Regions from separate parts of the Nocardioides sp. NPDC004968 genome, predicted to be linked through region 2. Evidence: riboswitches for the same ligand, from Rfam matches in the RefSeq annotation. Region 2 holds a riboswitch; the other holds the start of a gene.
What was found. A riboswitch is a leader RNA that binds a small molecule or an ion and turns the genes downstream of it on or off. The one in region 2 is predicted to bind thiamine pyrophosphate.
Positions count from the first base shown of each region.

Region 1 (15,548 bases), on a different contig from region 2:
GCCGGAGATGGCGATCAACAGCATCGAGGCCAGCATGATCAGCATCGACTGGGCGCTCGACTTGAAGATCGAGCCGAGCGCCGACCCGATCGGAACGGTCGCGACCATGCCGACGACGAAGATGACTGGGAGCAGCAGCGCCGTGCGGCCGTCAATCCGGAGGTCGCCGATCACCGTCAGCGCGGGAATCGCGAGCAGCACCAGGCTGGCCAGCGTGGTCAGCCCGAAGAACCAGATCTTGCCGATCAGGTAGCCGAGCATCCCGTCGGGCGTCGCTTTGGCCCGCAGCAGCGTGCCGTCCTCACGGTCGGTGGCGATCTGCATCGCCGGGCCCGCGAGGCCGCCGAAGGCGATCGACATCCCGATCAGGCTCGGCAGCACCATCGCACCCAGTGCGAGGTCGGTGCCGGGCACGGTGTTGCCGCGCATGAACAGCAGCGTCACCGTGAAGCTGACCGGGAACAGGAGCATCCAGAAGATGTCGCCGACGTCGGTCAGCGAATACTTGGTCTCCAGCCACCCGCGGTGCAGCCCGGCGCGTACGGCGACGCCGCGCGTACTTCTCGTCCCGGTGGTGATCATGACAGCGCCTCCAGTTTCTCGTGCTCCTCGGACTGGCCGCTCTCGACCCGCTGGACGAGCGCCAGGTAGGTGTCCTCGAGGTTGGCCCGTTTCACCTCGAGCTCAGTCACGTCGGGGTCGGTCGCGAGCAGGCGGCGTACGAACTCGGTCGGGTCGCGGTCCTCGACCGCGTGCACGTGCCGCTCGCCTCCGGCGGTCCAGCGGACCTCCGCCTTGGTCGCGAGGTCGAGGGCCAGCTTGTCGGGACTGCCGTCGGCGATAATCGTGCCGCGGTCGAGCACGAGGATCCGGTCGGCGAGCTTCTCCGCCTCGGCCAGGTCGTGGGTGGTCAGCAGCACGGTCGTGTTCTCGAAGTCGGAGAGCCGGTGCACGAGTTCGTGGAACTCTCGTCGCGCGTGCGGGTCGAAGCCGGCCGTCGGCTCGTCGAGGAACACCAGCTCAGGACGGCCGACGATGCCGATCGCGACGTCGACCCGGCGGCGCTGGCCGCCGGAGAGCCGCATCACCCTCTGGTCTGCGTGGGCGGTGAGGCCGACGACGGCGAGGAGCTCGTCGACGTCCCACGGGCGAGGGACCTCAGCGGTCGCGTACGGCGCGTAGAACCGCGCGTGGTAGTCGAGCAGGTCGCGCACCCGCCAGCGGCTGTGGTCCCGCCATGACTGGAGCACCACGCCGACCCGCGCACGCCACCGCTCGTCGCCCCGTGCCGGGTCGGAGCCCAGCACCGAGACGTCGCCTGAGGTCGGCATCCGGAATCCTTCGAGGACCTCGATGGTCGTGGTCTTGCCGGCGCCGTTGGGGCCGAGCAGGGCGACGACCTCGCCGCGACGGGCGGAGAAGGTCACGCCCTTGAGCACCTCGTTGCTGCCGTAGCGCACCCGCAGGTCGCGTACGTCGAGCGCTAGGTCGGTGAGCGCTGTTGTGCTCTCGCTATCGGGCATAGCAGGAATACTACGACCGATAGACGAAGTGCGACAGCGAATTGGGTGTGGCCCCCCCGGCTCAGCGCTCCTTGGAGCGCACCCGGATCCCGGTCAGGGGGACGGTGGTCGTTCCGCTCGGGTCGGTGAAGAAGTCGTTGCCCTCGCCGTCGACGACGATGAAGGCCGGGAAGTTCTCGACCTCGATCTTCCAGACCGCCTCCATGCCGAGCTCGGGGTACTCGAGCACCTCGACCGACTTGATGCAGTCCTGCGCCAGCCGGGCGGCGGGGCCACCGATGGAGCCGAGGTAGAAGCCGCCGTAGGTCCCGCAGGCCTCGGCCACGACCTTGGAGCGGTTGCCCTTGGCGAGCATGACCATCGATCCGCCCGCGGCCTGGAACTGCTCGACGTAGGAGTCCATCCGGCCGGCGGTGGTCGGGCCGAAGGAGCCTGAGGCCATCCCCTCGGGCGTCTTGGCGGGACCGGCGTAGTAGACCGGGTGGTTCTTCAGGTAGTCCGGCATCTCCTCGCCGGCGTCGAGGCGCTCCTTGATCTTGGCGTGCGCGATGTCGCGGGCCACGACCATCGGGCCGGACAGGGAGAGACGGGTCTTGACCGGGTGCTGCGACAGCGTCGCCAGGATCTCCGACATCGGCTGGTTCAGGTCGATGTCCACGACCTCGCCGGCCGCGATCTCCTCGGCCATGCCAGCGTCGGGCATGTACTGCGCCGGGTCGGTCTCGAGCTGCTCGAGGAAGACGCCGTCGCGGGTGATCTTGCCCAGCGCCTGGCGGTCGGCGGAGCAGGAGACCGCGATCGCCACCGGACAGCTCGCGCCGTGGCGGGGGAGCCGGACGACGCGTACGTCATGGCAGAAGTACTTGCCACCGAACTGGGCTCCGATCCCGAAGGACTGGGTCAGCTCGAAGACCTTCTCCTCGAGGTCGGTGTCGCGAAAGCCGTGGGCGCTCATCGAGCCCTCGGTCGGGAGGTTGTCGAGGTAGTGGGCCGAGGCGTACTTGGCCGTCTTCAGCGCGAACTCCGCGGAGGTCCCGCCGATGACGACGGCGAGGTGGTACGGCGGGCAGGCGGCGGTGCCGAGCGAGCGGATCTTCTCGTCGAGGAAGGTCAGGATCCGGTCGGGGTTGAGGATCGCCTTGGTCTCCTGGAACAGGAACGACTTGTTGGCCGAGCCGCCGCCCTTCGCCATGAAGAGGAACTTGTACTCCGGGCCGTTCTCCCCCTCGCTGGTCGAGTAGATCTCGACCTGCGCGGGCAGGTTGGAGCCGGTGTTCTTCTCCTCGTACGTGGTCAGCGGCGCCAGCTGGGAGTAGCGCAGGTTGAGCTTGGTGTAGGCGTCGAAGACGCCGCGGCTGACGGTCTCGGCGTCGTCGGCGCCGGTCAGCACACCCTCGGACTTCTTGCCCATCACGATCGCGGTGCCGGTGTCCTGGCACATCGGCAGGATCCCGCCGGCGGAGATGTTGACGTTCTTGAGCAGGTCGAGCGCGACGAAGCGGTCGTTGCCCGAGGCCTCGGGGTCGTCGATGATCTTGCGGAGCTGCTGGAGGTGGGCCGGGCGGAGGTACTGGTTGATGTCCTTCATCGCCTCGGCGGTCAGCCGCCGGATCGCCTCGGGGTCGACCTTGAGGAACTTGCGCCCGTCGACCTCGATCTCTTCCACCCCCTCGCTGCTGATCAGCCGGTAAGGAGTGTCGTCCTTGCCGGTCGGGAGGAGGTCGGAGTACCGGAACTCAACGTCAGCCACGAAAGGGAATCGTACGCCGCCCCGGCCTCGGTCCCGGCCTCGGTCCCGGCGTCGGCTCCGGGGCCGACACCGAGGGCAGAGGATGGCGCCGGCCTTCTCGAGGGTGGCGTGGAGTCGTGGCTGTTACGCGCGGGGCGGGGCGGGGGCTGGGAGCCGGCCGTCAGGCGGCGGGCCCGGCTCGCAGGGCCGCCGATGCCGCGACCAGCGTCGCCACCACGGAGGTACTGAAGGCGGGATCCATCACCGCCGCGGCGCACGGGCCGCGGGACGGGCCGGACGGCGGCACCAGGCCGGAGACGAGCGCGCGGTAGGTCTGGACCCCGCCCTGCCGTGGGTCCCGGGGCAGGCGGTGCACGCAGTCGTCGGCGCCGACCAGCTCGAGGACGTCCTGCTTCGTGGACGCCGAGACCGACACCAGCGACCGCGCGCTCGCCCCTCGCGCATGGGTGGTCTCGAGCACGATGCCCTCGTCGGTACGGCGGGCCGAGACGGTCGTCACGTCACCGAGCGCGACCTGCAGGGCGGCGAGCACGTGGGGTCCGAGATCCCACAGGGCGCCGTCGGTCTCGCGCCGCCACGCAGATCGGCCGAAGGGGTCGTCGCCGACTGTGGCCGTATTCGTGAGCACCGCTCTCGCCGATGACCACGTGCGTTCGGCCGCGGCGTCCAACCACGGGGCGACGGTGCTGTCGAGCAGCCGGGAGTAGTGGACGAGCACCGGCTCGGGATGTCCGTGCAGCCGCTCGGCCTGCTCGACCCGACGGGCCACCGGCTTCTCGAGCAGCAGCGCCTTGCCGGCGTCCAACGCCGCCGGCGTCAGCCCGGCCTGGACGTCGGGCGGCACGCAGAACGCGACGACGTCGACCCGGTCCAGCAGGTCGACGTAGGTGCTCGCCGGCTCGAAGCCGTGTCGGCGGGCCAGGTCGGCGAGGTCGGCGTCGTTGCGCGACCAGCCGTGGGTCAGCCGCACCTCGGGCGCGGCGGCGAGCGCCGGCGCCACGGTCAGCCGGGCCCAGGGCCCGGAGCCCACCAGCCCCACGCGCAGGACGCGCTCAGGCATCGGTGAGCACCGTTACGAGCCGGGTGTGCCTGGACATGTGATCCTCGAACTCGCTCGGGTGCTCTCCTGACTTCGGCAACCTACCCGAGCGGGTCAGCCGGCGAGGCCCATCGCGAACACATGCAGGGCACTGTTGGCGGGCAGGACCACGAAGTCGACGGTCTTGCCGGCGGTCAGCGGCACCGAGTTGGCGAAGACCCGGTACTGGTAGGCCGCGTCGCCGTACCCGTCGGGTCGGTTGCGACCGACGCTCGAGGCGACCAACGTCGCGCCGTGCGCGTCGGGCTCCTGGAACGACCAGTTGGGCAGACCGGTCTCGTCCGTCGACGACGTGCCGTCGGTGTAGAAGACGGTGACCGTGCCCGTGGCACCGTAGCTGCTGCCCGAGCCGAGCAGGACCAGCGCGTCGCCGCTGCCGCTCACCTTCACGGCTTGGCCGCCGCTGGCGACGTTGTCGGCCGTGCCGGGCGCGACGTCGGGCATCGTCAGGGTGGCGCCCAGCGCCTCGACCTCGGCCCCCCGGCCCAGGCCCACGTCGGCCAGCTTCTGGGCCGAGAAGCTGTTGCCGGCACCGTCGAAGTTCCCGGCGGTGGTGGCGCTCTCGTCGGTGACCCCGGTGTTGTTGAAGGCCGCCGCCAGATTGGCCATCGGCTCGCCGGAGCGCTCCACCCGCGTGCCGACCGCGGCACCCGCGCCGTCACCGCCGCGGTAGGCGGCCGTGGCGGTGAAGGTGCGCAGATGGAAGCCCGGACGCCGCTCGGGCACCCGCACCGAGAAGGTGACGGTGGCGCTGGCGCCCGGCTTCACGGCTCCCGAGACCGACCGCGAAGCCGGGGCGACCTGCCAGCCCACCGGTCCCCGGAGCGAGACCGTGAGCTTGCGCAGCGCCGCCGTCGATTGGTTGCGGACGGTGACCGGCACCTCGACGATGGCCGGCCCGTCGAGGTCGACCGCTCCGATGGCGACGCCGACCGTGTCTGTGGTCGCCGCAGCAGCCGCTGCTGGTGCCGCTGTGGTGGCGGCGGGGGCCATCAGAAGACCGCCGAGGGCGATCGTGAGCGCGAGAGCCGCGCGGGCGATGAACGACGGAGCGACCATGGTAGGTGCCTTTCGGAAGGTGAGGTTGGTAGGGATCAGGGGACGGGGGGCATCTCGGTCTGGCGCGAGTCGAGGCCGACCCTCGGCTTGCGCCAATTGCCGCGGGTGAAGTCGGGGATCTCCACCGGCTTGCCGTTCTTGGCCAGCGACTCGACGCTCAGCGGGACCGGTGAGCACCACATGGCCGAGTCGTAGACGTCGATGTCGGGGACCAGCCCGGCGCGCATCGTCTGGATGAGACGCCACTGCAGGATGTAGTCCATGCCGCCGTGACCGCTCCCGGAGGCGTCGTCCTCGAGCTCCTTCCAGAGCCAGTGGTCGAACTCTTGGCGCAGCGCCTTGAAGCCGCGCCAGGTGTCGCCGCTGTGCAGCGGCTCGGCGTAGACGCGGGCGCCGGTCGAGTCGCCGCCGACGTAGTCCTCGAACAGGCCGCGGCTGCCCTCGATGCTGTTGATGCGGCTGTAGGGCCGGGGCTGGCTCACGTTGTGCTCGGCGCTGATGGTGCGACCCCCGGAAGTGGTGATCTCGCAGCTGATGCGGTCGCCGTTGATGTACTCCTCCTTCCACGACCGGTGGTCGCGGGGGACGAAGCGCTCGCGGTAGTCGGCCAGGCCCCGCGGCGCGGTCGCGGTGGCGGCCAGCGTGACGGCTCGGTCGCCGCGGTTGACGTCCATCGCGGCAGCGATCGGCGCCAGGCCGTGCATCGGGTAGAAGCTGGCGGTGCTGCGGGTGTGCCACAGGCGCCGCCAGTCGTCGGTGTAGTAGCCGTCGTTGAACAGCAGGGCTCGCAGATCGTGCAGGTAGCCGCCGGCGCCGTGGGTGATGTCGCCGAAGACCCCCTCGTGCGCCATCTTGAGCATCGCCAGCTCGTTGCGGCCGTAGCTGCAGTTCTCGGCGAGCAGCAGGTGCTTCCGGGTCATCTCGGAGGTGTTGACGAGGTCCCACAGTTCGTTGAGCTGCGTGGCGATCGGCAGCTCGACGGCGACGTGCGCGCCGGCCAGCATCGAGGTGCGCGCCTGGTCGTAGTGGAACTCCCAGGGGGTGGCGATGTAGATGAGGTCGAGCTCCTCGCGGTCGAGCATCTGCTTGAAGGAGCCACGCTTGCCGCCGTACTCCTTGGGGCGGGTCTTGCCGCGCGCGACGAGGTCGTCGGCCACCCGCGTGGCGCGGTCGGCGCGGATGTCGCACACCGCGACCACCTGCGCGCCGGGGATGTCGGCCCAGCCACGGGCCATCCCGAAGCCGCGGTTGCCGAGGCCGATCAGCCCGATGCGGACGATCTCGTGCGCCTCGAAGGGCTGGTTGACCATGGTGCGCTGGCCGGCGGCCCGCGCCGGGGTGGCGCCGGCGGTGAGGGCGCCGATGCCCAGGGCGGCCCCGCCCACTGCGGCGGCGGAGCCCAGGACGCTGCGCCGGGAGAACCCGGTAGCGAGCTTGGTGTCGGGCGTGGTGATGGACGTCGTCTGCATGTCTTCGCTCCGAAGTCGAGGTCGGGCCGACACGGCCTGAGTGATCGTTTATGATCGAATCAACGCTTGTATCGGCAGAATCAATCGCTCAGGGAAGACTGTAGGGCACGTCACATCGCGGCGCCAGACCTTCGCGCGCCGCGATCGTCGATCGACACGATCGGCTCGTCGCGGGGGTCAGGGGCGACGGGGCGACGGCGCCGCGGATCTCGACCTACCAGAGGTATCCCGCTGGATGGGCCTAGGGCTGGGGGTTCTCGGTGGTGCGCGCTATGGTCGGAGACGTCCACACGGGAGTCCGCGGCAGCGGGCTGAGAGGGAGCTAAGGCCGCTCCGACCGTTACACCTGATCCGGATCATGCCGGCGAAGGAAGTGATTGGTTGTGCCTCTTCCACCTATTTTCTGCCTGGTCTCCTCGAGCGAAGATCTCGCGCTGCTGCCTGCCTTCGCGGAGCTCGGCGTCGCCGGCTTCCAGGTGCGCGACAAGGCAGCGACGACCCGCGAGCTGCTCGCTCTGACCGCGGCCGTGATCGAGCGGGTCGGGACGTACGACGCCTGTGTGGTCGTCGACGACCGGCTCGACGTGGCGCTCGCGTCCGGTGCGCACGGCGTCCACCTCGGCGCCTCCGACCTTCCGCTGGCCGAGGCCCGGCGGATCGCCGACGCGGCCGCGCCGGGGTTGATCATCGGCGCGACGTGCCGGGACCGCGTGGCGGTCGAGGCGGCCGCCGCCGCGGGCGCTGACTACGCCGGCTTCGGGCCGGTCTTCGCCACCACATCCAAGGCCGGGCTTCCCGATCCACTGGGGGTCTCCGCGGTCTCCGACGCGGCCGGAGTCCTCCCGCTGATCGCGATCGGCGGGATCTCGACCGCTTCCGCCGGTGCCGTACGCGCCGCCGGCGCCCACGGGGTCGCCGTGATCGGCGGGCTCTGGCGACAACCCGACCCACTCCAGGCCGCGAAGGAGCTCGTGGAAGCCGTCGGCTGATGCGCGTGCGGATCCTCGGTGCCGGGATCGTCGGGCTGTCCGTGGCCGACGAGCTGATCCGTCGCGGGCATGAGGTCACGATGGTCGATCCGGCGCCGGGCTCGGGGGCCTCGTACGCCGCGGCCGGCATGCTCAGCCCGGCCGGTGAGGCCTGGTACGGCGAGGAGGACCTGACCCGGCTCTGCCTGTCCTCCCTCGCGCTCTGGCCCGACTTCGCCGCCAGGCTCGGGGTGGCAGTGCACACCCGCGGGACCCTGCTGGTCGGCGTCGACGCCGGGGACGTCCAGCAGGTCGAGCGGCAGCTCTCGGTGCTCGACCTCGCCGGGGTCTCTTACGAGAGACTCGTACGCCGCGCGCTGCTCGCCCGCGAACCCGGACTCGGCCGCGTCGCCGGCGGGGCCTTCCTCGCCGAGGACCACTCGGTCGACCCGCGTGCGGTTGTCGCGGCCCTGCTCGAACGGTTGTCCACGCTGGTCGAGCCCGGCGAGCGCCAGCGAGCCGGTGTCGAGACCAACACCGTCACCGTCATCGCCACGGGTGTGAACCTCCCCGATCCGTACTCCTCCCTCATCCGCCCGGTGCGCGGAGACGTGGTGCGCGTACGGACGCAGGAGCGGGTGGAACGGACGGTGCGGGCCTGGGCGCACGGCGAGCAGATCTACGTGGTGCCGCGGATCGACAGCGACGAGGTGGTCATCGGGGCCACCACCGAGGAGCGCGACGGTCCGCTGCTGCCGACCGTCGAGGGCGTGTGGCGGCTGCTCGACTCCGCCCGCCGGGTCGTGCCGGCGCTCGACCGCGCCAGCGTGGTGGAGGTGACCTCGCGCGACCGCCCGGGGACCGCCGACAACCTTCCTCTCGTCGGCTCGACCCACGAGCCGGGCGTCGTGCTTGCCGCGGGTGCCTACCGCAACGGGGTCCTGCTCGCGCCGCTCATCGCGCAGCTGGTGGCCGACCACATCGAGACCGGTTCAGTGGAACCCGCGGTCGATCCGCGCCGGTTCCGGATGAAGGAGGACGGATGAAGATCACCGTGAACAGCGAGCCGACGGAGGTCAGCGGCACCGTTGCCGACCTGCTCGAGGCACGTACCGGCGACCGGCGGCCGAGCGGCATCGCCGTCGCCGTGGACGAGGAGATCGTGCCGCGCGACGACTGGGCGCGCTGGCAGCTCCGGGACGGTCATGTCGTCGAGATCGTGACGGCGGTGCAGGGCGGATGAGCAGCATCTTGAAGATCGCTGGCCACGAGCTGTCCTCACGCCTCTTCCTCGGCACCGGCGGCCTGCCCAACCTGGCCCTGCTCCCCGACGTCATCGACGCGGCCGAGCCCGGTCTGGTGACGGTCTCGATGCGGCGTACGTCCTCGACGGCCTCCGGCGGGTTGCTCGAGACGCTTCGCGCGGCGAAGGTGCCGATCCTGCCCAACACCGCGGGCTGCCTCTCGGCACGCGAGGCGGTGCTGACCGCCGAGCTCGCCCGCGAGGCGCTGGAGACGGACTGGGTCAAGCTGGAGGTGATCGGTGACGAGACCTCGCTGATGCCCGACGCCGTCGAGCTCGTCGAGGCCGCCGAGCAGCTGGTGCGCAAGGGCTTCACGGTCCTTCCGTACGCCACCGACGACCCCGTCCTCGCCCGCCGGCTCGAGGACGCCGGCTGCGCGGCGGTGATGCCGCTCGGCTCGCCGATCGGGTCCGGGCTGGGGCTGCTGAACCCGTATGCGATCGAGGCGGTCGTTGCTGCGGTGTCCGTGCCGGTCGTGCTCGACGCCGGTGTCGGCACGGCCTCGGACGCGGCCCTCGCGATGGAGCTCGGCTGCTCCGCGGTCCTCGCCGCCACCGCGGTGACCCGCGCCGACGACCCGGTCGGGATGGCTCGCGCGCTGCGCCTGGCCGTCGAGGCCGGGCACGCTGCCCGCGCCGCCGGCCGGATCCCGCGCCAAGCGGTCGCCCGGGCGTCGTCTCCGATGGAAGGCCGGATCGCATGACCGCGCTGCCGCGACTGCTCGTCCTCACCGACCGCTCCCAGCTGCCGCTCGGCCGCAGCCTGGTCGCGACGATGGCAGCGTGCGCCGAGGCCAGCCTGACCCACGTCGTACTCCGTGAGCTCGATGAGCCCCTGGAGCATCGAGCAAAGCTGGCCGAGCTGCTCGCCGGACTCGGCCTGAACGTCATCGCCGCCCACACCCCTCTCCCTGCCGCAGTCGGCCTGCACCTGCCCGCCTCCGCGAGCAGTAGCACCTCGTCCGTAGGGCCACCCCGCGGCCGCAGCTGCCACAGCGCCACCGAGGTCGCCCGCGCGGCCGAGGAGGGGTTCGACTACGCGATGCTGAGCCCGTACGCGCTGACCGAGTCCAAGCCGGGTTACGGGCCGCCGCTCGGGCCGGAGGTGTTCGCTGGCCTGCCGCTCCCGACGTACGCCTTGGGCGGGATCACCCCGGACAACGCCGCGGCGGCGGTGGCGGCCGGGGCCCACGGGGTGGGCGTGATGGGGGCGGTGATGCGCGCGGAGGAGCCGGCCGCGGTCGTCCGCGACCTGCTGGCCGCCCTCGGCACGACGGCGGTGACGTCGTGAACCCGCCGGTCGCGCTCACCGTCGCGGGCACCGACTCCGGGGGAGCGGCGGGCACGGCGGCTGATCTGGCCACCTTCGCCGCGCTCGGGGTCCACGGAGCCTGCGTGATCACCGCCGTCACCGCCCAGGACACGACCGGGGTCAGCGACATCCACGCCGTCCCGCTCGCCACCGTCGAGGCCCAGCTCCACGCCGTCTTCGACGACCTTCCCGTCGCGGCGGTCAAGACCGGCATGCTCGGCAGCGCCGAGGTGGTCGAGCTCGTCGCGCGCCTCTGCACCGGCCGGCCGCTCGTCGTCGACCCCGTCCTGGTCGCCACCTCCGGCGCGGTGCTCGGCGGGGACGACGTACGCCGCGCCTATCTCGACCACCTGCTCCCCGTCGCCACCGTCGTCACCCCCAACCTGGACGAGGCACGGGCGTTACTCGGCCACGACGGTTCGCCCGCCGACCTCGCGGTTGCGCTCGCTCTCCGCTCGACCAGCGGGTGCGCCGTGATCGTCACCGGCGGTGACCCGGAGGCAACCGGGACGTGCACGGACTGGCTCGCCGAGCCGGGGGAACCGCCGATCCCACTCACGCATCCCGCCGTCCCGACGAAGAACGACCACGGCACCGGCTGCACCTACAGCTCGGCCCTGGCCGCCCACCTCGCCCACGGCGCCCCGCTGCGCGAAGCGGCGGAGCAGGCGGCCGCGTACGTCACCCGACAGCTCGCCGCAAGCCGGCACTGGACTCTCGGCCGCGGCCGAGGACCGATCGCCCACCTGAACACCTGAGGAGACCGCATGACCGTGCACCCCGCCCACACCCGCCTCGAGATCGGCGACCTGAAGGTCCCGGTGACCCGGGTCGCGCTCACCAACGGCGAGACCTTCGACCGCTACTGCACCGAGGGCCCCGGCTCGCAGCCGGAGCAGGGCCTCCCGCCCCGCCGCCTCGAATGGATCGAGGAACGCGGCGACACCGAGCAGTACGACGGACGCCCGGCAGACCTCCGGGACAACGGCAAGACCGCCGTACGCCGCGGAGCAGCCACCGAGGAATGGCAGGGCGAGCGCCGGAAGCCGCGAAAGGGCGCCAACATCTCCCAGATGCACTACGCGCGCCAGGGCATCATCACCAAGGAGATGGCCTATGTCGCGGTGCGGGAGAGCTGCGACCCCGAGCTGGTCCGCGAGGAGGTGGCGGCGGGCCGGGCGATCATCCCGAACAACGTCAACCACCCCGAGTCCGAGCCGATGATCATCGGCAAGCGCTTCCTGGTGAAGATCAACGCGAACATCGGCAACTCCGCGGTCACCAGCAGCATCGCGGAGGAGGTCGACAAGCTCACCCACGCGATCACCTGGGGCGCGGACACGGTGATGGACCTGAGCACCGGCGACGACATCCACACCACCCGCGAGTGGATCCTGCGCAACTCACCCGTCCCGATCGGCACCGTCCCGATCTATCAGGCCCTGGAGAAGGTCAACGGCGAGGCCGACAAGCTGACCTGGGAGGTGTTCCGGGACACCGTCATCGAGCAGGCCGAGCAGGGCGTCGACTACATGACGATCCATGCGGGAGTCCTGCTGAGATACGTCCCGCTCACCGCGAACCGCGTGACCGGCATCGTGTCCCGAGGCGGCTCGATCATGGCCGGCTGGTGTCTCGCGCACCACCAGGAGAGCTTCCTCTACACCCACTTCGACGAGCTCTGCGAGATCTTCAAGCAGTACGACGTCGCCTTCTCCCTCGGCGACGGGCTCCGCCCGGGCTCCACCGCCGACGCCAACGACGAGGCCCAGCTCAGCGAGCTGCGGACGCTGGCCGAGCTCACCGAGAGGGCCTGGGAGCACGACGTACAGGTCATGGTCGAGGGCCCCGGTCACGTCCCGCTCAACCTCGTGGAGGAGAACGTTCGGCTGCAGCAGGAGTGGTGCCACGGTGCGCCGTTCTACACGCTGGGCCCGCTCGCCACCGACATCGCGCCCGGCTACGACCACATCACCAGCGCCATCGGCGCGGCCACGATCGCCATGCACGGCACCGCGATGCTCTGCTACGTCACCCCCAAGGAGCACCTCGGTCTGCCGGACAGGGACGACGTGAAGACCGGCGTGATCACCTACAAGCTCGCCGCCCACGCCGCCGACATCGCCAAGGGCCACCCCGGTGCCCGCGACCACGACGACGCGCTCTCCAAGGCCCGCTTCGAGTTCCGCTGGCGTGACCAGTTCGCCCTCTCGCTGGACCCGGTCACCGCGGAGAGCTTCCACGACGAGACCCTGCCGGCGGAGAACGCCAAGACCGCCCACTTCTGCTCCATGTGCGGCCCGAAGTTCTGCTCGATGAAGATCAGCCAGGACGTACGCGACCGCTTCGGCGGCGACAACGGCGCATCCCCCGAGGAGATCGAGGCGGGGATGCTGGAGAAGTCGAAGGAGTTCGCGGCAGCGGGGAGCCGCGTGTATCTCCCGCTCGCCGACTGACCCGACGCGACAGTGCCCTGGCCGACCGGCGGCCAGGGCACCGTCGCCCCAGCGTTACCCGTCGGCGCGCAGGCTCTCGACGACCCTGGGGAGCCCCTCCGAGCCGTACCCCGCGTCGATCTCTCTGCTGATCAGCGCCTGGACGGCGGCGATCGGGGCGGGATCGATCCCTTGCTCCTCGCTGGCACGGACGATGTGCGAGAGGTCGGAGAACTCCAGGCTCTGCTGGCCCGCGACGGTGTAGTCGCCGCCGTCGATGACCTTCGCGTAGCCGGCGAGCTCTTCGGTCATGGCGGCGAGGAAGGGAGCCTGCCGAGCGGCGAAGTCCGACGCGCTCATCCCCATGGTGGCGGCCATCGCGGCACCGTGGAAGAAGCCCGTGAACATCTGGTACATCCCCGACAGCATCGCCAGATCCACCAGCGACGCCCGGCCGGCGTCCTCGCCGTGGTACTCGCTCGTGGTCCAGACGTCGAGCGTCGGCAGGAGGGCGTCGTACGCCGCCCGTGAGCCGCTGTAGAAGATCTGGCCCGCGCGGGACCCGATCATGGCGGGCACGGCCATGATGGCGCCGTCGAGGTAGTCGATGCCGTGCTCGGCCGCCCAGGAGGCGAGTGCACGCGCCTCGTTCGGCGTCGTGGTGGTGACGTTGACCAGGGTGCGGCCGCGCAGTTCGTCAACCGCCAGTCCGAGGGTCTCCTCGACGGAGGAGTGATCGAGCAGGCAGGCGATGACCACGGGGCTGGCCAGCACCGCCGCGGGGACCGAGCCCGCGGCATCGGCGCCGCGGGTCACCAGGTTCTTGGCGCGGCGAGGCGTGCGGTTCCAGACGGTCACGGAGCGGCCGCCGTCGAGCAACGCGGTCGCCAGCGCGCTGCCCATCGCGCCGAGGCCGAGCACGGTGACGTCGGTCAAGGGGGTCGGGTTTCTATCGGTTTCTGACACGTCATCCATGCTGGCGGACGTCGCCCGGCTGCGGGAGTACCCACTATTTACTGGGGTACGCACCAAATGGTCAGTGCCCAGCCTCAGGGTAGAACCTGAGAGACGAGCGACACCTGCGCCGATAGCATTCAGGACCATGGGACTCCCTGAACCGCAACCTGGCCAGCCCCGCCGACCCGACCTGCGCGTCAGCGATGCGGACCGCCACGCGGTGGCCGACATCCTGCGCGAGGCTGCCGGCGAGGGCCGCCTGGACATCGACGAGCTCGAGGAGCGGCTCGAGGAGACCTACAAGGCCAAGACGTACGCCGACCTGGAGCCGATCACGCAGGATCTGCCGGTCGCTGGGCAGGCGCCGGTGATGCCCGCGGCGCCCGCCGCCGGCGCGGTCCCCGTCGTCTACGGCGAGGGCGATGCGAGCGACAGCGCCAGCGCGTTCCTGAGCAACGTCGAGCGCAAGGGCGTGTGGGTGGTTCCGCAGCAGTTCTCTGTCCACGCGGTACTGGGCGACGCCAACATCGACCTGCGCGAGGCGCACTACTCAGCGCGTGAGGTGGTCATCAACGCCACCTCCGTCCTGGGCAGCGTGAAGGTCACCGTCCCACCGAACGTGCACGTGATCGTGGAGGGCAACGGCGTCCTCGGCGACTTCAAGGAGCCGTCGGAGAAGGTGCCCGAGGTGCTCGCGGCGGACTCGCCGGTGGTGCGGGTGCGCGGCATCGCGGTGCTGGGTGACGTGACCGTCAAGCGCCGGGCTCCGCGCGGCCCGAAGCGCACGCTGAGGCAGCACCTCGGCCTGGAGTGATGCCATCGGGGGGATTGTTGAGGCGTTCCTCGCAGCCCCCCACTAGCATTCGCCCCATGGGAACGACCCCCGAGCCATTTCGCGGCCAGAATCCTGATCCGAACCTCCGGATCAGCGATGCCGACCGCCACAAGGTGGCCGACATCCTGCGCGAGGCCGCAGGCGAGGGCCGCCTGGAGATCGACGAGCTCGACGACCGCCTCGAGGCGACCTTCAAGGCCAAGACGTACGCCGACCTGATCCCGATCACCGTCGACCTGCCGGCCGTGGGCACCCCGGCGCCGCCGGTCTCGGTGTCCAAGCCCGCAGCCGCGAACAGCCCCGCGGTCTTCGCCGCCAACCCGATCGAGAGCCAGCTCTACGTCGCGATCATGAGCGGCGTCGACCGGCGCGGGGTCTGGACGGTGCCGGCGACCGGCAACGTGATCGCCCTGATGGGCGGCGCCGAGCTCGACATGCGCCAGGCGCAGTTCTCCGCGCAGGAGACCGTGATCTACGCCAACGCGATCATGGGCGGGGTCAACATCACCGTCGGCCCCGATGTCCAGGTCGTGATGCAGGGAGTCGGGATCATGGGCGGCTACGTCGGTCCGCGCGGCATCGAGCCGACCGGCGGTCCGGTGCTGCGGGTGAAGGGCCTGGCGCTGATGGGTGGCGTCACCGTCATCCGCAAGCCGCTGAAGGAAGCGAAGGGCTCCAGGCATCTGAAGATGCCGCCGCCGCACGAGCTGCACTGAGCAACACCAACTCGGGGCTGTGCACGCCCCTTTGGGTCCGCTCCGCGGACCCACTTTGTCGTGCCTTGAGATGAGGCACTAACCTCGCTTGAACCAGATATAGTGCAGTTAAATACTAGACA
Region 1 is NZ_JBEXJF010000053.1:6,746-22,293, forward strand. It holds gene ABZU72_RS27200 (ABC transporter permease) at 1-582, opposite strand, end outside; gene ABZU72_RS27205 (ABC transporter ATP-binding protein) at 579-1,523, opposite strand; gene ABZU72_RS27210 (fumarate hydratase) at 1,585-3,273, opposite strand; gene ABZU72_RS27215 (Gfo/Idh/MocA family oxidoreductase) at 3,434-4,333, opposite strand; gene ABZU72_RS27220 (NEW3 domain-containing protein) at 4,427-5,431, opposite strand; gene ABZU72_RS27225 (Gfo/Idh/MocA family oxidoreductase) at 5,467-6,900, opposite strand; TPP riboswitch at 7,181-7,290, shown strand; gene ABZU72_RS27230 (thiamine phosphate synthase) at 7,284-7,889, shown strand; gene thiO (glycine oxidase ThiO) at 7,889-8,914, shown strand; gene thiS (sulfur carrier protein ThiS) at 8,911-9,111, shown strand; gene ABZU72_RS27245 (thiazole synthase) at 9,108-9,875, shown strand; gene ABZU72_RS27250 (thiamine phosphate synthase) at 9,872-10,462, shown strand; gene thiD (bifunctional hydroxymethylpyrimidine kinase/phosphomethylpyrimidine kinase) at 10,459-11,241, shown strand; gene thiC (phosphomethylpyrimidine synthase ThiC) at 11,251-12,939, shown strand; gene ABZU72_RS27265 (NAD(P)-binding domain-containing protein) at 12,994-13,893, opposite strand; gene ABZU72_RS27270 (DUF1707 domain-containing protein) at 14,021-14,689, shown strand; gene ABZU72_RS27275 (DUF1707 domain-containing protein) at 14,746-15,426, shown strand.
Region 1: linked by a shared signal. The riboswitch ahead of ABZU72_RS27230 (thiamine phosphate synthase) and the one ahead of ABZU72_RS03090 (thiamine ABC transporter substrate-binding protein) in region 2 are both predicted to bind thiamine pyrophosphate.

Region 2 (15,548 bases):
TCGACGTGCGCATGAGCGACCCCGATGACGTGGTCCTGCACGGTCGAGAAGACCGCGCCCGGCTCGCGTCCGGCCTTGACGCCCGACTGCAGGCGGCGGGCGACGCCGGCGAGCATGTGCTCCTCGCGGAAGCGCAGCATCGCCAGGTGGTAGTCGGAGTCGAGGATGTCCGGCTCCCGCTCCCCGGCGACCGGGACGACGTCGCGGACCCGCTCGAGCAGCTTGTGCACGGCGGTCCGCTCCAGGACCGTCTCGACGGCGAGACCGGCCACGAAGCGTACGAGATCCAGCTGGTCCATCTCCTCGAACTCGCTGGAGTAGCCGGTGAGCAGCCCCTTGGCGACCAGCTGCAACAGCACCGTGTTGTCGCCCTCGAAGGTCGTGAAGACGTCGGTGTCGGCCTTCAGGGCCGCGAACCGGTTGGCGGCCAGGTAGCCCGCCCCGCCGCACGCCTCCCGGCACTCCTGGATCGTCCGGGTCGCGTGCCAGGTCGCCAGGGCCTTGGTGCCGGCCGCTCGCGACTCGAGCTCGCGCCGGGCGTGCTCCGAGGTCGCGACGCCGGAGAAGACGTCGTGCAGGTCGTCGCGTACGACCTCCTGCGCGAAGCGCAGCGCATAGGTCCGCGCGACCAGTGGCAGCAGCCGCCGCTGGTGCTGGCCGTAGTCGAGGAGCAGCGACTCCTCGGCGTCCGACGACGCCTCGAACTGCCGGCGCCGCAGCGCGTAGCGGACCGCGATCGTCAGCGCGACCTCCGATGCCCGGATCGCGGCCCCGCCGACCGAGACGCGTCCCTGCACGAGCGTGCCGAGCATGGTGAAGAAGCGCCGTCCGGCCGACTCGATCTCGGAGACGTACTCGCCGGCCTCGGTGAGGTCAGCGAAGCGGTTCAGGAGAGACGTACGCGGCACCCGCACGCCCGTGAACCACAGTCGTCCGTTGTCGACGCCGTTAAGCCCCATCTTGGGTCCGTCGTCCTCGATCCGGACCCCGGGAGCAGGCGCGCCGGCAACCCGGATCGGCACCACCAGAGCATGGACGCCACGCTCCTCGCCTCCGACCACGAGCTGGGCGAAGACGACCGCGAGCTCGCCGTGGGCCGCGGCATTGCCGATGTAGTCCTTGTACGCATCCTCCCGGGTCGTCTCGATGACGAACTCCCGCGCATCCGGGTCGTAGGTGGCCACGGTCCCCACCGCGGCCACGTTGGACCCGTGGCCGTGCTCGGTCATCGCGAAGCAGCCGAGCAGGCGCCCGGAGACGATGTCGGCGAGATACCGATCGTGGTGACGCGCCGTGCCGAGCTGCAGGATCGCGCCGCCGAAGAGCCCGAACTGCACGCCCGACTTCACCAGCAGCGACAGGTCGCCGCCGGCCATCTCCTCGAAGGCGGCGATGGAGGCGCCGACGTCACCGCCCCCGCCGTACTCCTTCGGGAACCCGAGCCCGGTCAGACCGGTCGCGGAGACATCGAGGAGCACCTCCCGTACGCGCTCGCGATACTCCGGCCGGGCCAGTTCCTCGACCTCGCAGAGGAAGTCGGCACGCTCGATCAGGGACTTGCGTACGTCCTCCCGGACTCCCGCGTATCGCCCGTCGAGAAGTGCGGTCAATGAGGCTGCATCGATGGCGGTCACATCGCCACCTTAAGCCTCGATCAAGCCCGGATCAGGTCAGCTCGTGGGCGACCTTCGACTCGCGGTCGGCGATCTCGTCGGACTCCGCTACGAGTCGCCGCACGCCCTTGCGCTGGAACTTCTGGCCGGCCGCGAGCCCGCCGAAGTAGTAGGCGACGAGCGCGATCATCGCGCCCGCGACGTCGTCGGCGAGGTAGTGCCAGCCGAAGTAGACGGTCGCGACGACGGTGATCCCGAAGTTGATCCAGCCGGCCCAGCGGGCGATCTTGTTGTTGATCGTGGCCTGGATCATCAGCGCCACCAGCAGGGTGATGCCGGTGTGCAGCGAGGCGAAGCCACCGACCGACTGCACCACGTTGGCGTCGACGTCGAAGAGGACATGTTGCCGGGTGAAGACCAGCGATTCCATCAGTGTGCTCGCCGGCGTCTCGGGCAGGTCGGCGTAGAGATAGGGGTACTGCAGGCCCGGTCCGACCGTCGGCAGGCAGTAGTACGAGACCGTGCCGAGGATCCAGGCGATGCACTGCGAGCTCACGAACCAGTAGCCGTAGGCGAGGTTGCGCGACCACACCAGCCAGCCGGCGACGGCGAACGGCACCAGCGGCAGGAACCACATGTAGATGTAGGAGAGGAACCAGGCCGCCCAGCCGGTGCCGAGGAGGTCGTGGAGCACGATCGCCGGGTCGGCGCCGAAGAGCACCGCCTTGTCGATCAGGTGCAGCTCGTGGTCGAACTCGTAGGTCTCCGGCACCACGAACGGCAGGAACGACTTGAGGTTCCGGTAGCAGACGTAGACCAGGTAGAAGCAGACGATGCCCAACGCCACGAGCGTCAGCCGCTCACGGGTCCAGTGGGTGCGGAGCCGCTCCTTGAAGATCGGGCCCATGTCCTTCCACTTGAACTTCGCCATCCACAGCGTTCGTGGCACGAGGTCGACGAGGAGCGCAGCTCCGACGAGGAGGGGAAGGCGGAGCCAGGACGGTCCGAGGAAGCCCTCCGGGTCGAGCATGCGCTTGTCGACGATCTGCGCGGTCACGACTGCGATCAGGCCGAAGATCAGCGCGCTGCTGACGAGGAAGATCTGAGCGCGGCGATACATAGCCGCTAATTCTAAGTGGCCGGTGGTTGCTCTGCCGATTCCTGGGTGCCTGATCCATCGGCCGATGCGGGGATCGCCAGCCGATTCGGCTCGACCCTCAGCGTGACCGACTCCCCCGGCGCCGGCGCCGAGTCGGCGACGGCGTTGACCTCCCCGACGTCATCGAGACGTACGACGAGCCGGTGCTGCTCCGGCGTGGCCCTGGCCGAGACCACGGTGCCGGTGAGCGGTCCGGACGGGTCGGCGACGAAGGCCGAGCGGCGGAGCGCGACCGCGCCGGCCGGTGCCATCCCGGCGGCCTTCAGGACCGTGTACGCCGCCGGCCCCTCGAGCACGCGGGCGTAGCCCAGGAACAGGGCAGCCCAGGTGTCCGTCGGCTTCGCCCACACCTCCCGCAGGGTCCCCGCCTGCACCAGGTGACCGTCGCGCAGGAGCGCGATCCGGTCGGCGACCGCGAAGGCCTCCTCCTGGTCGTGGGTGACCATCAGCGCGGTGGTGCCCGCCTCGTGCAGGATCCGTCGCAGGTCGCCCGCGAGCCGTTCCCGCAGCCCGGCGTCGAGCGCGGAGAGCGGCTCGTCGAGGAGCAGCAGCCGCGGTTCGACGGCGAGAGCCCGCGCGAGCGCGACCCGCTGCCGCTCGCCACCGCTCAGCGTGCCCGGGAGGCGGTCCTGGTAGCCGCCCAGGCCGACGAGCTCCAGCAGGTCGGCGACCTTCCTCGTACGGTCGGCCGCCGGGATCCGGCGCAACCGCATCGCGTAGGCGACGTTGTTCGCGACGCTGAGGTGCGAGAACAGCTGCCCGTCCTGGAACATCAGCGCGAAGCCACGCTTGTGCGTCGGCACCCCGCGCAGCGGGCGCCCGTCCCAGCTGATCTCCCCCGTCGCCGGCTCCAGGCCCGCCACGGCCCGCAGCAGCGTCGACTTCCCCGACCCCGATGGCCCGAGCAGCGCCAGCACCTCCCCGTCCGCAAGCTCCAGGCTGACGTCCGAGACGGCCGCCTTCCCGTCGTACGCCACCGACACCTCACGCAGCGACAGCATCGCAACCTCGATCCTGGTTCACAGTGCTCCGATCGAAGGTACGCGGAGACGCTCGACGAGGAGCATCACGACGGCGGTGGTGGCGGCGAGGACGCAGGCGGCGGCGAGGGCCATGCCGTAGTTGTCGGACCCCGGCCGGGACAGCAACCGCAGGATGACGACGGGGAGGGTGGGGCGCTCCTCGCGGACGAGGAAGGACGTCGCGCCGAACTCCCCCAGCGACGCCGCGAAGGCGAACCCGGAGGAGGCGAGCAGCGGCTTCCAGATGGCAGGTACGTCCACGGTCATGACCGCGCGCAACGGCCCGGCCCCGAGCCCGGCAGCGGCCTGGCGGAGACGGTCGTCGACCGAACCGAGGACCGGCACCAACGTCCTCACCACCAGGGGCAACGCCACCAGAGCCTGCGCGAGCGGCACCAGCCACGGCTCGTCGCGGAAGTCGAGCGGGGCTGACCCGAGGGTCAGGTAGAGCCCGAGCCCCAGCGTGACGGCGCTGACCCCGAGCGGCACCATGAACAGCCCGTCCAGGACGGAACGTACCCGCCGCTCGGCCACCGAACGGGACCGACGCGTCACCGCGAATGCGACGAGCAGACCGAGGGTCAGCGCGACCAACGACGCCTGCACCGCGACCGCCAGCGAGGTCATCAGCGCGGTCGTGGCCGGAACCGGCAGCGGAGGGTCGAACCCGGGAGTCTGCAGGGCCGTGTAGTTCCGGAGACTCCACCGGTCATCGTCTCGCAGCGACCCGAGCAGCAGGGCGAGCAGCGGCCCGGCGACCAGCAGGACCAGGACCGACGTCGACAGCAGGGCCGGGATGTCCCGCATCGAGACCCGCCGGCGGCGTACGACGACCCGGGACTGCGCCGCATCCGGCACCGAGCGCAGCCAGCCGGCCACGACCAGCAGCCCGATGACGACCACCAACTGGAGCACCGACAGCACCGCCGCACCGGGAAGGTCGAACAGGGTGAAGGTCAGCTTGTAGATCTCGGTCTCGATGCTGTTGTAGCGCACCCCGCCGAGGGTGAGCACGATCCCGAAAGCGGTCGCGCAGAAGAGGAAGACCACCGACGCCGCGGAGACGATCGCGGGACGCAGCGCCGGCAACGTGATCGTCAGGAGGACTCGCGCCGGCGAGGCGCCCAGCGCTGCAGCAGCCTCCCCGGGACGCGGGTCGAGCGACTCCCAGGCCGCCCCGACCGCGCGGATCACCACCGAGGCGTTGAAGAAGACCAGCCCGAGGATGATCGCGGTCGGAGTCCCGTCGAGCCCCAACCCGGCCAACAGCCCGGCCTCGCCGATGAGCTCGCGGAAGGCGACCCCGACGACGACCGTGGGGAGCACGAACGGCACCAGCAGCCCCGCCCGGATGATCCGCTGCATCGGAAAGCTCAGCCGATAGAGCGCGAACGCGGCCGGCAGCCCGAGCGCGACGCTCAGCACCGTCGCCAGCCCCGAGGACCACAGCGTGAACCAGAGCGCCCGCTGGATCTCCGGGCGCCCCAGGATCCTGGTCACGACCGACGGATCGAAGGATCCCTCGAAGAACAGGCCGCGCTGCACCATCCCGATGACCGGCAGGACGAAGAAGACCGCCAGCACGGCCACCGGGAGAGCGGCGAGCGCGACCAGGGTCCCGATTCGCCGGGTCACAGCACGACGGGTGGAGCTCACTGCGCGATCGTGTCACTCCAGGTCGCCAGCCACGCTTCCCGGTTCTCGTCGATCTCCTCAGGCTCCACCGAGAGCGGCGCGGTCGGCTGCTGCGCGAACTTCGCCCAGTCGGCAGGCAGTTCGACGCCGGAGGAGACGGGGAACACGTACATGCTCTCCGGCAGCGCCCCCTGCACGCTGTCGGAGAGCATGAAGTCGATCAGCGCCTTGGCGCCCTCGGGGTGGTCGGCGCCCTCGAGCACGCCGGCGTACTCGACCTGCCGGAAGCAGGTGTCCAGCAGCGCCTTGGTCGTCGTCTTGCCGTCCTTGACGGTGAAGGCCGGCGAGGAGTCGTAGGAGAGGACGATCGGCCGCGTCCCCTTCCCGCCGCCCTGGGTGAAGTCGGAGTAGTAGGCCTGGTCCCAGCCGTCGACGACCTTGGTGCCGTTGTCCATCAGCTTGCCCCAATAGTCCGCCCAGCCGTCCTCGCCGTACTCGGCGACGGTCGCCAGCAGGAACGCCATCCCCGGCGTCGACGTCGCGGCGCCGGGGGTCACGAAGAGATCCTTGTACGCAGGCTCCGCCAGGTCGTCGAGCGACTCCGGCGGCGTCAGCTTCTTCGCCGCGAACCACTCGGTGTCGATGTTGACGCACACGCTGCCGTTGTCGACCGGGGTGAGGAAGTGCTTGTCGTCCCCCGGGAGGTTGAACTCGTCGACCCCGGCCGGGACCGTCTTCGGCGTGTAGGCCTCCAGCGCCCCCTGGTCGATCGCCCGGCTGGCGAAGGTGTTGTCGACGCCGAACACCGCGTCACCGTCGGGGTTGCCGGTGTCCATGGCGATCTTGGTGGTCAGCTCGCCCCCGTCGCCCGCGTGCCGGATCTCGGCGGTGTAGCCGGTCTTCTCGGTGAACTCGGCCAGCACCTCCTTCGGCAGCGTGAAGCTGTCGTGGGTCAGCAGCACGACCGACTTGTCGTCGGCGCCGCTCGACGGGTCGGCGTCAGGCTCGGCGGGGCTGCCCCCGCACGCGGACAGCAGCAGCGCCGAGATAGCAGTGGCAGCGATGGCAGGCGTACGCATGCGCATTCCTGACTCCCTTCGCCGGTATCAACCGGAGCAGGTTCGGAGGGTCTGCGGCGCTGTTCGCCGCACTCTCAGGCCTTCCGGCCTCCCCTGTCTGTTCCCGCCAACACTACTGCTTGCGAGAATCCACCCATGACCGACGTCGCCATCTCGTCCTTCGATGAGCTCTCCCCCAAGACCGCGTACGCCCTGTGGCGGCTGCGCCAGGACGTCTTCATCGTCGAGCAGGACTGCCCGTACCTCGATCTGGACGGCCGCGACCTCGAGCCCGGGACGCGTCACGTGGTGCTGAGCGACGGCGACCAGCTCGCCGGCACCGCCCGCATCCTCGACGACGGCGACGTGTGGCGGATCGGCCGCGTCGTCCTCGCCCCCACGCACCGCGGCAAGGGCCTGGCCGACGTGATCATGGCCGCCGCCGTCGAGGCCCTCACCGACCGCGACGTCGTCCTCGACGCTCAGTCGCCGCTGGCCGGTTGGTACGCCAAGTTCGGGTTCGTGAAGGACGGCGAGGAGTTCCTCGAGGACGACATCCCGCACACCCCGATGCGGCTCACCCGGTGACGGGGGCGAACAAGACGCTGGTCTCGGTCTCCTCGCGGGTGGCCTGACCGCGGGCGGCCAGCAGTTCGAGGTGGGCCTTGGTCTCCATGACGGCGAGGCCGGCGTTGAAGTAGTCGAGCTCGGCGAAGGCACGCTCGTGGCGGGTCCAACCGAGGTCGTTGGCGACCTCGAGCGCGGAGCGCCGACCGGCCTGCAATGACGCCAGCGACTGTGCGAGCCGCGACTCGTGATGGGCCAGGAGCTCGTCGACGCGGGCGTGCGACGACGAGGCGACCGGCCCGTGGGCGGGGAGAAGCCGCAGGTCGGGCAGGGTGCGGACCTTGGTCAGCGACGCCATGAAGTCGCCCAGCGGGTCGATGACCGGCACCGGCTCGAAGCCGATCGACGGCGTGATCGTGGGCAGCACGTGGTCGCCGGCGAAGAGGACCGAGCCGGCCAGATCGGCATAGACGTAGTGGCCCTGGGTGTGCCCGGGGGTGTGCACGGCATCGAGGTCGCGGCCGGCCACGTCGAGGCGTACGTCGCCCTCCAGCCACTGGTCGGGCATCCGCCAGTGGGACAGATCGGGCGCGGGCGGCGGGTTGGCGGCCCACTTCGCGGCCAGCTCGTGCGCACCGGCGTGGGCGAGCAGCCGGTCGGTCGAGACCCAGCCGTCGAGGTCGCCGTTGGTGAGCTCGAGAGTGGGCCGGTCGCCGGCGCCAAGGAGTACGTCCGCGCCGAACTCCTGACCGAGCACCGAGGCGAGCGTGTAGTGGTCGCGGTGCACGTGGGTGACCAGGAACCGCCGGATGTCGCCGAACTCGAAGCCGAGCTTCTTCAGCCCGGACTCGAGCGCTTCCCGCCCCTCGGTGATCGCCCAGCCACCGTCGACCAGCGAGAGCCCGTCGTCGCCCTCGAGGACGTAGATGTTGACCGCCTTGAGCCCGTCCATCGGCAGCGGCAGCGGGATCCGGTGCACGCCGTCGGCGACTGTCCACGCTCCCGGAGCGGACCAGTGCTCCCCCGAGTCAGGCGAGATCGCGGTGGCTGTCGACTGACTCATCCGTCTCCTTCGGGTTGACCTTCCAGAGCCAGAGCAGACCCAGGATCGGCAACAGGGCAGGAACGAAACCGTATCCGCTCCCGAACTTCGACCATACCGAGTCATCCGGGAACCAGGACGGGACGGCCAGGGACAGGACACCGACCACGATGACGCCGGCCAACTCGATCCACAGCATGATCTTCGCGAAGCCCGCCGACCCGGCGGCGGCCCGGCGGATCGCGAACCAGCCCGCGACGTACGTCGCCGCGGCGACGACCGAGAGCGAGTAGGCGATCGGGGCCTCGTCGAAGTCGGTGAAGACCTGCACCAGCGACCGGGCTCCCGCGGCGAGCACGAAGATCGCGTAGACGGTCAGCAGCACCAGGTGCGGACCGGAACGAGTCTTGGCAGGGGAGGTCGCGGTCACCGGACCATCATGACGCGTACGGCCACGACACCCGTCGCCAGGGCAGCCGCCGCGATCACGCCCGAGGACCAGGTCGAGCGGTCCCCACGCATCGTCTGCAGAGCGAGCGGCATCAGGCACACCAGCGCGCCGAGGTAGCCCAGGAAGGTCGACAGTGACTCCGGCTTGCGTCCGCCCGACCAGGCCGCCAGCGCACCGATCGCGAGCACGACGGCCAGGATCTCCAGCATCCACGCGACCTGGTCCAGCCACTTCGGCCGGGGCGCCTTCAGCACCACGCCGAGCACGGCCGCGATCGTCACGAACGCGGCATACCCGGCCACGATAAATCCGATCAGGGTCACGGCGTCCACGTGCCAATCTTCTCCAATGACCTCCACCTCTCCCGATCCGGGGCTCGTCGCTCGTCTCCGCGCCGCCGGCTGCGTCTTCGCCGAGGACGAGGCGGCACTGCTCGAGTCCGCCCCGGTCTCCGCCCTGGAGCGGGAGGAGATGGTCGTACGCCGCGTGGCCGGCGAGCCGCTGGAGCTCATCCTGGGCTGGGCCGAGTTCTGCGGGCTCCGGATCCGGGTCGCACCGGGGGTGTTCGTGCCCCGGCAGCGCTCGGCGCTGATGGTCGAGCTCGCCTTCCGGACGGCCGGGCGGGGCGCGGCCCTGAAGGTGCTCGATCTCGGCTGCGGGACCGGAGCGCTGGGCGCCGCCATCGCGGCACGTCTCCCGGACGCGGAGGTCTGGGCCACCGACATCGACCCGGCGGCGGTCGAGTGCGCTCGGGAGAATCTGCCGCCGAACCGGGTGCTCCTCGGCGATCTCTACGACCCGCTCCCCCACGACCTCGAGCTCGACGTGATCGTGGCCAACGCCCCGTACGTGCCGAGCGACCAGATCCGGAACATGCCGCCCGAGGCGCGCGACCACGAGCACCACGTGGCTCTCGACGGCGGCGCGGATGGGCTCGACGTCCAGCGCCGCGTGATCGAGCAGGCTCCGAAGCATCTGGCTCCCGGCGGCGTACTCATCATCGAGGCCGGCCAGGAGCAGGCGCCCGTCACCGCGAGCCTGATGCGGGAGCAGGGGCTCGTCGCGGAGCTCCATCACGACGAGGACCTCTACGCGACCGCGGTGACCGGAACGCTGTAGCCTGAAAAATTTGTAGAGGCCCGGTTAACCGGGAATTCCTGCACCCAAAAGCGAGGCGTCCCTCTGATTGCACACCACCCCCGCAGTGTGCATTCAGAGGGACCGCCACCTGGAAGTTCGTCCACCCCCCACCGGTGGGCGACCTTCACGCCGATGAAACGGGCCACCCGCGGACCCATGACGCGGGTTGGGAAGAATTTTTTCGAGAATCCCGTCAGACTTCCGTCATGCAGGCTTACGGTCTGGCCCACCTGGTGCCGTTGTCCCTGCTCACAGCGGGGATCGTGGCGGTCGTCTGGCTGGGTAGGCGGCAGCGGGCCGACGCGAAGCCGTCGAGATTCTCACGAGGATTCGCGCTCGCGATCCCGCTGACGACGATCCCGCTGCAGGCCCACGAGTGGGTCACCGACTTCGATCTCTTCATCGATCTGCCGATCCACCTGTGCGACCTGGCGTGGGTCGCGGCGGCGTTCGCGCTGTGGACCCACCATCCCTACCCGACCGCGCTGACCTGCTTCTGGGGCCTCACGCTGACCACGCAGGGCGTCTTCACCCCGGACGTGATGGACTTCCCGGACGTCAGCTACTTCACCTTCTGGGGCCAGCATCTGATGATCGTGACCGCCGCTGTCTACCTGGTCTTCGGGCTCAAGCTGCTACCCCGGTGGCGCGACTACGGCTGGACGGTCGCGACCACGGCGGCATGGGCCGCCGCGGCGTACGTCCTCAACCTCGTCCTCGACGCCAACTACGGCTACCTGCGCTACAAGCCGGAGTCGGGCTCGATGCTCGACCTGCTCGGGCCGTGGCCGGTCTACGTCCTCAACGAGATCCTGATCGTCGCCGGTGTGTGGGCGCTGATCACGCTGGGACTGCGGATCTGGGCCCGTCAGGACGGGTCGACGAGGACGCCGGTGCGCTCGTAGTCGGCGAGAGCGGAGGCGTACGGCGCCAGGTCGATGCCCTTCTCGCTCACCCAGCCGTCGTCGTAGTAGGACGAGCGGTAGCGCTCCCCCGAGTCGCACAGCAGCGAGACGACGCTGCCCTCGGTGCCGGCCTCGGACATCTCGCGTACGACACCCAGCGATGCCCACACGTTGGTGCCCGTCGAGGGGCCGACCGAGCGGCCCATCCGGGCCGAGAGCCAGCGCATCGTCGCGATCGACGCCGCGTCGGGGACCTGGACCATGTCGTCGACGACCCCGCCGACGAAGGACGGCTCGACCCGCGGCCGGCCGATCCCCTCGATGCGCGACGGCATCCCGGTGGCGTAGTCGGAGGTGTCCGTCTCCCAGCCGCCGTAGAAGGCGGAGTTCTCCGGGTCGGCGACCATCAGCCTGGTCGGGTGGCGGCGGTAGTGGAGGTAGCGGCCGATCGTCGCCGAGGTGCCGCCGGTGCCGGCCGAGACGACGATCCAGGTCGGCACCGGGTATCGCTCCTGCGACATCTGGTCGAAGATCGACTCGGCGATGTTGTTGTTGCCACGCCAGTCGGTGGCCCGCTCGGCGTAGGTGAACTGGTCCATGTAGTGGCCGCCGCACTCGCGGGCGAGGCGCTCGGCCTCTGCGTACATGTCGGGTGCGCGGTCGACGAAGTGGCAGCGGCCGCCGTGCCACTCGATCAGGCGCACCTTCTCCTCCGAGGTCGAGCGCGGCATGACCGCGACGAACGGCAGCCCCAGGAGGCCGGCGAAGTACGCCTCCGAGACCGCGGTGGATCCGGAGGAGGCCTCGACGACCGTCGAGCCCTCGTGGAGCCAGCCGTTGCAGACTGCGTAGAGGAACAGCGACCGGGCCAGACGGTGCTTCAGCGAGCCGGTGGGATGAACCGACTCGTCCTTCAGATAGAGGTCGACACCGCCGCTCGTACCGTCGCGGACAGGGAGCGGAACGACGTGCAGATGGGTGTCGGCCGAGCGCTGCGCGTCGGCCTCGACGCGGCGTACGGCTTCGTCGATCCAGGCGCGATGAGAGTCAGAGAGGCGGGGCACCGGCCGAGCGTAACTCCACCCTGATCTGTCCTCGGCATGTGCGGTGAGCCACAATGACAGACGGAAACACGATCGGGTCCGGGCAGTGAAGTTGCCCACAAGTTAGACCGATCTAAGGACCCCGATTAACCATTGCGGCCCCAAAAGCGAGACAAAAGACCTGTGGACGAACCTCTTGACGTAGTGCTGATCGGCGGCGGCATCATGAGCGCCACCCTGGGCGTGCTCCTCCAGGAGCTGGAGCCCAGCTGGTCCATCAAGCTGATCGAGCGGCTCGACTCACCCGCCGCCGAGTCCTCCGGCCCGTGGAACAACGCCGGCACCGGCCACTCCGCGCTGTGCGAGCTCAACTACAGCCCGCAGAACGCCGACGGCTCGGTCGACATCTCCAAGGCCGTCGGCGTCAACGAGCAGTTCCAGCTCTCCCGTCAGCTGTGGTCCTTCCTGGTCGAGAACGGCCGCATCCCGGACCCGGACAAGTTCATCCACACCGTGCCGCACATGTCCTTCGTGTGGGGCGCCGAGAACGTCGACTACCTGCGCAAGCGCTACGAGGCGCTCTCGGTCCACCCGCTCTTCAGCGGGATGGAGTTCAGCGAGGACCCCGAGGTCATCAAGGGCTGGGCGCCGCTGCTGCTCGAGGGCCGCTCGGCCAAGTCGCTCGCCGACGAACCGATCGCGGCCACCTGGACCAACGCCGGCACCGACGTCGACTTCGGCTCGCTCACCTCGATCCTGACCCGCACCCTGGTGGACAAGGGCGCCGACCTCGAGACCGGGTCCGAGATCACCGACCTGCACCAGACCATGGACGGCTTCTGGCACATCTACGGCCGCAACGAGACCGGGAAGTACCACCTGCGTTCCCGCTTCGTCTTCGTCGGCGCCGGCGGCTACGCGCTGCCACTGCTGCAGAAGGCCGCGATCCGGGAGATCCGCGGCTTCGGCGGCTTCCCCGTCTCGGGTGAGTTCCTGCGTACGTCCAAGCCGGAGCTCGTCGCCGAGCACCGCGCCAAGGCCTACGGCAAGGCCGCCGTCGGCGCTCCGCCGATGTCGGTGCCCCACCTCGACACCCGCTACGTCGAGGGCAAGACCCATCTGATGTTCGGTCCGTACGCCGGGTGGAGCCCGCGCTTCCTCAAGACCGGCTCACTCACCGACCTGTTCCTCTCGGTGCGGCCCCACAACCTGCTGCCGATGCTGCGGGCCGGGCTGACCAACATGGATCTCACCGTCTACCTGGTCAAGGAGCTGCTGCGCTCGCCGCGCAAGAAGTTCGACGACCTTCTCGACTTCTTCCCCGCCGCCGACCGCAAGGACTGGGACCGGGTCATCGCCGGCCAGCGGGTGCAGGTCATCCGCCCCGACGGCGTACTCCAGTTCGGCACCGAGGTCATCACCGCCGAGGACGGCACCATCGCAGGCCTGCTCGGCGCCTCCCCCGGTGCCTCGACCGCCCCGGCGATCATGCTCAACGTCCTGCGCCGCTGCTTCCCCGACCGCTGGGACGGCTGGCAGCCCCAGCTCAAGACGATGATCCCGGCCACCGGTCCCGAGCTGAGCGCCGACCCCGAGCTCGCTGCCGAGACCTTCGCGCGTACGGACCGCCAGCTCCACCTCGGCTGACCAGCGCCTCCGCTGGTCGAGCCGCGAGGCCGCCTGCGGCCGAGCGCGTCGAGACCAACACAGTCCTATCGAGCGCTGACAGGGGCCGTGTTGGTCTCGACACGCCTCCGCCTAGCGGCTCCGGCGGCTCGACCAGCGGGGCCAGCGGGCGGTCAGCTCGTCAGGTGGGCGGCGACCGCTGCTGCCTGTCCTCGGATCTCGGGGATGGCGGTGGCCTCGTAGAGCGCGCCCTTGCAGGGCGGGCCGACGGTCAGAAGATGGGGTACGACGCTGCCGTCTGCTCCGATGACGTGTCCGTCCTCGGTGACGTCGATGCCGAGGCGGAGGGGGTCGGGGGCGATCAGGCCGCGCTTCTGGAGGGCGAGCAGGAGCGGGTTGTCGGTGCGGGTGATGTCGGGTGAGGGGCCGGTGCAGTTGATCACCGCGGTGACCTCGCGGTCACCGTCGGCCAGGGAGACGACCGGCTGGTCGGCAGCATCGACCCGGCAGCCGAGCACCCCGCCGCCGAGGATCTCCAGGCGTCCCTCGGCCCGGTAGGCGTCGAGGAGGGCGGCGATACGCGGAGCCATGCGGTGGCGGCGTACCTCCCACTCGCGGGCGTAGACCTCGCGGAAGCGACGGCGCTCCGGCTCGGGCAGGCGGCGCCAGATCGACTGGGTCGGGCCACGGAGGCCGTCGATGACGGCACGCCAGTCGACGCCGAGGCCGGCGGCGTGCTCGATCTGGTCGCGTACGAGGCCGGCGATGCCGTCGGCGGTCAGCGGGCCGTCGGGAACCGGGGTCACCCAGGAGGTGAACTGATCGTCGACGTGGGGGTTGGGGACCAGGCCGTGTCGGCTCACCATGATCACCCGGCGCTCCGGGGAGTCGTCGAGGAGCGTGACGGTGGTGTCGACGGCGGTCAGGCCGGTGCCGACGACGAGTACGGTCGCATCGACGGGCAGGGCGCTGATCCGGGCCACGTCCCAGGGGTCCGACAGGTTCCACGGCGCCTCGGGGAGCCCGGCCAGCGGCTGGGGCGGCGGATTGCCGTAGGCGAGGACGACGGCGTCCGCGACATGTCCTTCGTCGTCGCCGGTCAACACCCGGAAGCCGGCACCGACCGGCTCCACGTCGATGACCGTCTCACCGACCGTCTCCAGCCTGCCGGAACCGGCCCCGGCCGCGTGAGCGAGCCGGTCGCGGAGGTAGCGCGCGTAGTCGCGCCGGGGCAGGAAGTCGATCGGGCCGAGCTCGATGTTGGCCCCGGCCGCCCAGTCGAGCAGGTCGTCACGGTCGTCAGGGAAGCCCGACATGTTGTTGGCCCGGACGTTGAGGAGATGGCGGCCGTCGGTGGTCGAGTAGGCCACCCCGTAGCCCGCCTCTCCGCGCGACTCGAACAGCGTCACCGACGCGCCGCGACGGAGCAGGTTGATCGCGGTCAACGTGCCGCTGGCTCCTCCTCCGATGATCGCCACCGTCGGGGTGGAGGTCGGTTCGGGCGGCAAGGCGTCTGTCGTCACCCCGACACCTTATCTGCGCTATTCGAGGTTTGTTCAGCAGGTTACTTGGATTCCGAAGATTGCAAACACCTATTTGCAAACAAACCTTTGCGGTTTATGGTGGAGGCATGAAAGAGCCGACGATCGTCCCGAGCCTGGACCAGCTGAAGGCACTCACCCATCCCGTCCGAACGCGCATGCTCGGCATCCTGCGCGTCGACGGACCTGCGACGGCGACGATGTTGGCAGCCCGGCTCGGCCTCAACAGCGGCGCAACCTCCTACCACCTCAGACATCTGGCCCAGCACGGGTTCATCGTCGACGACCAGGAGCGCGGTAACGGCCGTGAACGCTGGTGGAAGGCGGCCCACCGGATGACCCAGACCGATAGCGAGCTGCTCCCGGACAACGAGGAAGCACGCGAGGCGTTCGACGCCTACCTGCAGGTCGTGGTGACCAACTACGCGGAGAAGCTGCAGCGTTCGATCGAAGAGCGTGTCATGTTGCCCGACGAGTGGCGCGAGACGACGACCTACAGCGACTGGATCCCACGTCTCACGCCAGCAAGAGCGATCGAAGTGCGAGATCGCATCATGGCCATGCTCAGCGGGCTCGAGGACGATCCGGACGGCGAGCCATTCACCTTCCAGCTCAACGCCTTCCCTCAGCCGGGCCATCTAGGCAGGGATCCGGAGGCTGACTGAGCGATGCGGCTCCCCCTCTACGGCTGGTTGACCTCCAACGCCATCTCCTTCGTCGGGACCCGCCTCTCGATGCTGGCACTG
Region 2 is NZ_JBEXJF010000002.1:108,321-123,868, reverse strand. It holds gene ABZU72_RS03110 (acyl-CoA dehydrogenase) at 1-1,634, opposite strand, end outside; gene ABZU72_RS03105 (phosphatase PAP2 family protein) at 1,666-2,733, opposite strand; gene ABZU72_RS03100 (ABC transporter ATP-binding protein) at 2,745-3,773, opposite strand; gene ABZU72_RS03095 (ABC transporter permease subunit) at 3,792-5,450, opposite strand; gene ABZU72_RS03090 (thiamine ABC transporter substrate-binding protein) at 5,447-6,508, opposite strand; TPP riboswitch at 6,505-6,613, opposite strand; gene ABZU72_RS03085 (GNAT family N-acetyltransferase) at 6,644-7,075, shown strand; gene ABZU72_RS03080 (MBL fold metallo-hydrolase) at 7,065-8,117, opposite strand; gene ABZU72_RS03075 (hypothetical protein) at 8,083-8,526, opposite strand; gene ABZU72_RS03070 (hypothetical protein) at 8,523-8,879, opposite strand; gene ABZU72_RS03065 (putative protein N(5)-glutamine methyltransferase) at 8,896-9,666, shown strand; gene ABZU72_RS03060 (TIGR02206 family membrane protein) at 9,894-10,592, shown strand; gene ABZU72_RS03055 (PLP-dependent cysteine synthase family protein) at 10,556-11,656, opposite strand; gene mqo (malate dehydrogenase (quinone)) at 11,819-13,282, shown strand; gene ABZU72_RS03045 (FAD-dependent oxidoreductase) at 13,435-14,784, opposite strand; gene ABZU72_RS03040 (helix-turn-helix domain-containing protein) at 14,892-15,467, shown strand; gene ABZU72_RS03035 (MFS transporter) at 15,471-15,548, shown strand, end outside.